DNA from 2 places in the Dactylosporangium sp. NPDC005572 genome. Region 2 is predicted to be linked to the other one. Evidence: riboswitches for the same ligand, from Rfam matches in the RefSeq annotation. Region 2 holds a riboswitch; the other holds the start of a gene.
What was found. Region 2 has a riboswitch for S-adenosylmethionine ahead of thrC (threonine synthase). Riboswitches for the same ligand answer to the same signal wherever they lie in the genome.
Positions count from the first base shown of each region.

Region 1 (3,311 bases), on a different contig from region 2:
CGAGCTGGCCACGGTGGTCTGGCTGGCCAACCTGGCCGCGCTGGAGCTGCACACCCCGCAGTGGCGGGTCGACGAGGACGGCCGCACCCTCGACCCCGACCAGCTCGTGGTCGACCTGGACCCGGGCCCGCCGGCCGGCCTCCCGGAGTGCTACGAGGTGGCCCTGCTGCTACGCGAACGGCTGGCCGCCGACGGCCTGGCGGGCTGCCCGAAGACGTCCGGCAGGAAGGGCATGCAGCTGGTGGTACCGCTACCGGGCGACGAGACGGCCGACGAGCTGAGCGCCTACGCCAAGGCGGTCGCGGACGAACTGGCCCGGGCGCACCCCGGCCTGGTGGTCTCGAAGATGGCCAAGCAGCTGCGCCCGGGCAAGGTCTTCATCGACTGGAGCCAGAACAACGCCTTCAAGACCACGGTCGCGCCGTACTCGCTCCGGGCGGGCGCCCTGCCGACCGTGAGTGCCCCGCTGACCTGGGAGGAGGTCGAGGCCGGCGAGCTGACCGCCGCCGACCTGAACCCGTCCACCGTCCTCGCCCGCCTCGCCGAGCTAGGCGACCTGCTCCAGGGCGGCGAGTAGCCGGTCCACGTGCTCCGTCGTGGTGCCCAGGCCGAGGCTGGCGCGTACCGCCTGGGCCGGGACCGCTTCGGCGCCCAGCCGCGCGGTCGCCTCGGCGAGCAGGCGGCGGGTCAGCGGGTGGGCGCAGAACAGGCCTGTGCGCACGCCGATGCCGTGGTCGCGGCCCAGCCGGACGGCCAGGTCGCCCGGGTCCTCGCCCAGCACCGCGAACGACACGATGCCGACCCGCGGCGCTTCCGGGCCGAACAGGCGCAGCTCCTCCACGTGCGGCAGCCCGGCCAGGCCGGCCCGCAGGCGGGTCACCAGGGCCTGCTCGTGGCTGTCCTCCCGGAGCGCCCGCAGGGCCGTGGCCAGCGCGACCGCGCCGAGCAGGTTCGGCGTCCCCGCCTCGTGGCGGGCCGGGCCGGTCGCCCAGCGCACGGTGCCGTCGAAGGCCACGTTGGCGCTCGCGCCGCCGCCCGCGAGGTACGGCTCGGCGGCGTCCAGCCAGTCGGCCCGGCCCACCAGCACGCCGGCGCCGAACGGTGCGTAGATCTTGTGGCCGGAGAACGCCACGTAGTCCGCGCCCAGGTCGGACAGCGAGACCGGTGCGTGCGGGGCGAGCTGGGCGGCGTCGACCGCGATCCGGGCGCCGAAGCGGTGTGCCACGGCGGCGAGCCGCGCGACCGGCCACAGCTCCCCGGTCACGTTGCTGGCCGCGGTCACGCTGACCAGCGTGTTCTTTCCCGTGCTGGACAGGCATCGGGTGAGCGACCCGACCGCCTCGTCGGCCGACCGGGGCGCCGGCAGCCGCACCACGCCGGCCCAGGGCAGCAGGTTGGCGTGGTGTTCGGTGTCGAACGTGACGACCGTGGTGCCCGCGGGCACGGCGCGCGCGAGCAGGTTGAACGCGTCGGTGGTGTTCCGCGTGAAGACGACGGTGTCACCGGCGCCGCAGCCGAGCACGTCGGCCACGGTCTCGCGGGCCTGCTCGTACTCCCGCGTGCACCGCTCCGACAGCGCCCCGGCGCCGCGGTGGACCGATCCGTAGAAGGGCAGCAGCTCGGCGACCGCGTCGGCGACGACCCGCAGGCAGGGGGCGGTGGCGGCGATGTCGAGGTTGGCGAAGTCGACGCTGCGGCCGTCGCGGAGCTTGACGTCACCGGGGGACAGGACAACGGACATGGAGGCATGACCTTCCGTTCGCGCTTGCCCGCCACACCGCGCGACGGGCCGGGTCATCACCCGGGGCACCCCGCCGCGAACGCGAGGGTTGCCGGCCAGCGAGCCGGGGCTTGGCGCTGGCACTCATGACCTCCGCCGACGGTACCGCGGATAGAGTTGGCTCATGAGCGAACTCCCGCCGAATGGGACGCCGTCCGACCGACCGGCCGCGCCCCCGACGGGCCAGTCAGCGCCTGCCGACACTCCGCCGGGCGAGCAGCCGGCCGCCCCCTTCGCGGGGTCCGCGAGTGGTCAGCCACCCGCCCCCGAGCCGTGGGTCGCTCCGACCCCGTGGGCGCCGTCGGCCCAGCCGCCCGCCGCCGCACCCGGCAACGGGTTCGCTCCGCCGGCCTCGGCGCCGCCCGCCGCGTCCACCTGGGCCGCACCATCCGAGCCGCCTGCCGCATCGACCTGGGGCTCGCCTTCCGGGCCGTCCCCGCAGCCCGACGCGTCGCCGTGGGCTAGGCCGGCGCCGCCCGGGACGCCCGGGCACTCGCCCTACTCGGCCCCCGCTGGCCTCACCGACCCGGGTTCCCCCGCACCGGCGCAGGCGGGGATCGGGACGCCGCCCTCCGGGTGGCCGGCCGCGCTGCCCGCGGTGCCCGGCGCGCCCGGCAGTTGGGCGCCGACGGCCGCCGCCGCGACCTCCGCCGTGCCCAACGTGACCGTGGCCGCCGAGCCCGTGACCAACGAGCAGTCGTACGCGACGGCCGCGCTGGCCCTCGCCGCCGCCCCGCCCGCCAAGCGCTCCGACCGGCGGCGGCTGTGGACGCTCATCCTCGTCATGGGGTTCATCGCCGCCTGCGGCGTGGCCGTGCTCGGCTTCTTCGGGTTCAGCGGCGGCTGGACGGCCCTCGTCATCGGTGTCGCCGCCGCGGTCATCCCGGTGCCCCTGCTCGTCTTCTGCTTCCTGTGGCTCGACCGGTACGAGCCGGAGCCGGTGAAGTACCTCATCTTCGTCTTCGGCTGGGGCGCCTGCGTCGCAACCGGCGTGGCGCTCGTGGTCAACACCACCGGCGCCTATCTCGCCGATCGCGCCGGACTCTCCGACGCACTCGTGGCCGTGCTGGTGGCGCCGTTCATCGAGGAGAGCATGAAGGCGCTCGGGCCGATCCTGCTGTTCTGGCGCCGCCCCCGCGCGTACTCCGGCATCATCGACGGCATCGTCTACTGTGGACTTTCGGCCACCGGCTTCGCCATGGTGGAGAACATCCTGTACCTCGGGTTCAAGGGGTACGCCGACACCGCCGAGAAGAACGGGCCGGTCTCCGGCGCGGCCGTGCTGGTCGGCATTTTCATCGTGCGGATCGTGATGACCGGCTTCGCCCACCCGCTGTTCACCGCGATGACGGGCATCGGCCTCGGCATCGCCTCGCGCACCTCGAACCGGTCCGTGCGGTTCCTGGCCCCGATCGCGGGCCTGATCCTGGCGATGATCCTGCACGGCTCGTGGAACCTGATGTCGGTGACCGCCTCGGCCAACACATGGGTGCTGCTGTACGGCTACTTCGCCGTCATGATGCCGATCTTC
Region 1 is NZ_JBEXCY010000034.1:66,929-70,239, forward strand. It holds gene ligD (non-homologous end-joining DNA ligase) at 1-577, shown strand, start outside; gene ABZS66_RS19445 (aminotransferase class V-fold PLP-dependent enzyme) at 548-1,741, opposite strand; SAM riboswitch class IV at 1,757-1,872, opposite strand; gene ABZS66_RS19450 (PrsW family intramembrane metalloprotease) at 2,379-3,311, shown strand, end outside.
Region 1: it holds a riboswitch for S-adenosylmethionine, as region 2 does, so the genes downstream of both, ABZS66_RS19445 (aminotransferase class V-fold PLP-dependent enzyme) here and thrC (threonine synthase) in region 2, are expected to answer to the same signal.

Region 2 (3,311 bases):
CCTACGCCGAGCACGCCAACGCCATCAACGGACCCGCCGAGGCCCTCACCGCCCAGGTTTTCACGCTCATCGGGGCGATCGCCGCCGGCTTCGGCGCGGCGATCGCCGGCGGCACCGCCATCCTGGCGGCGTTCGGCGGGCGGATCGGGCACTGGATGCTGCGGGTCACCGCGGTCCTCATCCTGGTGCTGCTCCTGCTCGTCGCGGCCGCCCTCGGCGTCGGCGGGCTCACCGGTGGCGAGCCCGCCGCCATCATCGACACGCCCGGATGGCTGCTCGCGGCCGAGATCGGTGGGCTGGCCCTCGCCGTGCTCGGGGCCGGAGTGACAACAGCGAATCTCTGGACATTCACCCCAGCCGAAGAGGGCTACGCCGGGTAGCCGTCAACGGTCGCCATCGGCGGGCGGTCGGGGAGCGACACGTCGGTCACCTGGGGTACGACACCATCCTCATGACGCCGGAACTGGGTCAGCGTCGGCCACAGCTTGTGCTCGGGCGACACGCGGTCGTTGATCGTGTGGACGATCGTGGCCGCCATCCGGCCCAGCGCCGCCGTGTCCTGATGGCCGTGCGTGCGCTGCCCCAGGTCGACCTGGGCGAGCGCGTCCAGCCCCGCGGTGCGGTAGGTGTCGATGAGCAGGCCGGTCTCGACGCCGTAGCCGTACGCGAACGGCAGGCGCTCCAGCAGCGACCGCCGGGCCCCGTACTCGCCCGCGAGCGGCTGGACGACCCCCGCCAGCTCCGGGAAGTGCGCGTTGAGCAGCGGGCGCGCGGCGAGCTCGGTCACCCGCCCGCCGCCGGCCGCGGAGACGTCCAGCAATGGCCGGTCATAGAAGGCCTTCACCATCTGGACGGTCGGGTCGGCGAACAGCGGCCCCAGCAGGCCGGTCACGAAGTGTGGCCGGAAGTCGGTCAGGTCGGCGTCGACGTACACCAGGATGTCGCCCGTCGTGACCGCGAGCGCCTTCCACAGGACCTCGCCCTTGCCCGGGCGGGAACCGGTCCACGGCAGGATGTCGTCGCGGTGGTGGACCACGGCACCGGCCGCGGCGGCCACCTCGGCGGTGCGGTCGACGGAGCCCGAGTCGACCACCACGACCTCGTCCACGAGTGAGCCGAGGGTGAGTACGCCGGTGACGATCTCGCCGACGGTGGGCTCCTCGTCGAGCGCCGGGAGGACCACCGAGACGCGGGTGTCCCGCTTCTGCGCGGCCAACGCGGCGACGGGAAAGTCCAGCCAGGAGGCGGTTCGGGCGGCGAACCAGGCCGCCGCGGAAGGGTGCATGAGTGAAACCGTAGTCACGTCCAACCCGTGAGATGACTCATACGGTGGGTGCCGTGGTGCCCCTTACACTGAAACGCGCACGACACAACTACATACCTCATCCAGAGGGGCAGAGGGATACGGCCCGATGAAGCCCCGGCAACCCCTGCGACGACGACTCGATGGCGAGGCGGTCGCGGTAGGTGCCAATTCCGTCCCGGTGCAACACCCGGGGAAGATGAGAGGAAACCTCGACATGACCTCGACGCTCAGCATCTTCACCGACTCCCCGGCCCGCCACCTCGTCTGTCGCGGTTGCGGAGCCACCTTCCCCCTCGCGGCGCAGCACGCCTGTTTCGAGTGTTTCGGCCCGCTCGAGGTCGGTTACGACGCCGAGGCGCTGGCCAAGGTCACCCGGGCCGAGATCGAAGCGGGACCCAAGAACATCTGGCGCTACGCGCCGCTGCTGCCGGTGGGTAAGGACCCGGCCGGCCGCGTCACGCTCGACCCGGGGCTCACCCCGCTGGTCAAGGCCGACGTGCTGGCCGCCGAGCTCGGCTTCACCGCCCCGCTGTGGGTCAAGGACGACTCGGCCAACCCGACCCACTCGTTCAAGGACCGCGTCGTCTCGGTCGCGCTCACGGCGGCCAAGGCGCTGGGCTTCACGCGGTACTCCTGCGCCTCCACCGGCAACCTCGCCAACTCCGTCGCCGCGCACGCGGCCCGTGCCGGCGTCCCGTCGACCGTGTTCATCCCGGCCGACCTCGAGCCCGGCAAGGTGCTCATGACCGCCGTCTACGGCGGCGAGGTGGTCGCGATCGAGGGCTCCTACGACGAGGTCAACCGGCTCTGCTCGGAGCTGACCGAGACCGACGAGTTCGAGAACACCGCATTCGTCAACGTCAACGTCCGCCCGTTCTACGCCGAGGGCTCCAAGACGCTCGGGTACGAGGTGGCCGAGCAGCTCGGCTGGCGCATCCCGGCCCAGGTGGTCATCCCGATGGCCAGCGGCGAGCTGCTCACCAAGGTCGACAAGGCGTTCAGCGAGCTGGTCGAGATCGGCCTGGTCCCGCCGAGCGAGTGGAAGGTGTTCGGCGCGCAGTCGGCCGGCTGCAACCCGATCGCGACGGCCCTGCACAAGGGCGTCGACGAGATCGTCCCGGTCAAGCCCACCGGCATCGCGAAGTCGCTGAACATCGGCGACCCGGCCGCCGGCATCTACGCGCTGGAGTCCGTCCGCCGCACCGGCGGCTGGATGGAGTACGTCGACGACGACGAGATCCGTGCCGGCATCCAGCTGCTGGCCCGCACCACCGGTGTCTTCGCCGAGACCGCGGGCGGTGTGACGACGGCGGTACTGCAGAAGCTCGTGCAGACCGGCAAGCTCGACCCGACCGCGGAGACGGTCATCTTCAACACCGGCGACGGCCTGAAGACCCTCGATGCGGTCGCCGACCGGGTGGGCTTCACGCACCGCGTCAAGCCCTCGCTGAAGTCGGCCCGCGAGGCCGGGCTGCTGGGATGATTTTTCCGCCCGCCCAGGGGTGATTTCGCTACTGTCCGTTCACGGAGAGAGAGCGCTTCCACGCTTGGACGAGGACGCACTCGTCCGATTGGAGGATCCGGCCGCAACGCAGCGTGACCGCACTCGCGCGGTCCGCTGTGCGAGGGACTTGACGCCCTTTGTCGCGGGGTCCAGGATGCTCGGTGCGGGAGGACGTGTCGCCGCGAGACCCGGGGCTCTGGCCCCGAAGTCCGCGACCACAACACCGGAGGTGTTGGCGAGCGTCCTCTCGACCATTTCCGGGGTCAGGTGCCATCCGCGGGAAAATTCGTTGCCGGTCGATGGGCCCGTCGGTCAGGCTGGCCGCATGACCCAGGACCTCTCCACGCTCGAGATCGTCGAGGTGCGCGCCGATGATCCGGCGGCCGTCGACGCGGCGTTCCAGGTGGGCAACGAGGCGATGCTCGCGGACTATCCCGAGTTCCCGCCCAACTGTCGCTACGAGCACGACCAGCATCTCTTGGTGCCGATGCCCGGCATGGC
Region 2 is NZ_JBEXCY010000003.1:43,119-46,429, reverse strand. It holds gene ABZS66_RS02505 (hypothetical protein) at 1-380, shown strand, start outside; gene ABZS66_RS02500 (glucosyl-3-phosphoglycerate synthase) at 368-1,285, opposite strand; SAM riboswitch class I at 1,380-1,509, shown strand; gene thrC (threonine synthase) at 1,521-2,789, shown strand; gene ABZS66_RS02490 (GNAT family N-acetyltransferase) at 3,136-3,311, shown strand, end outside.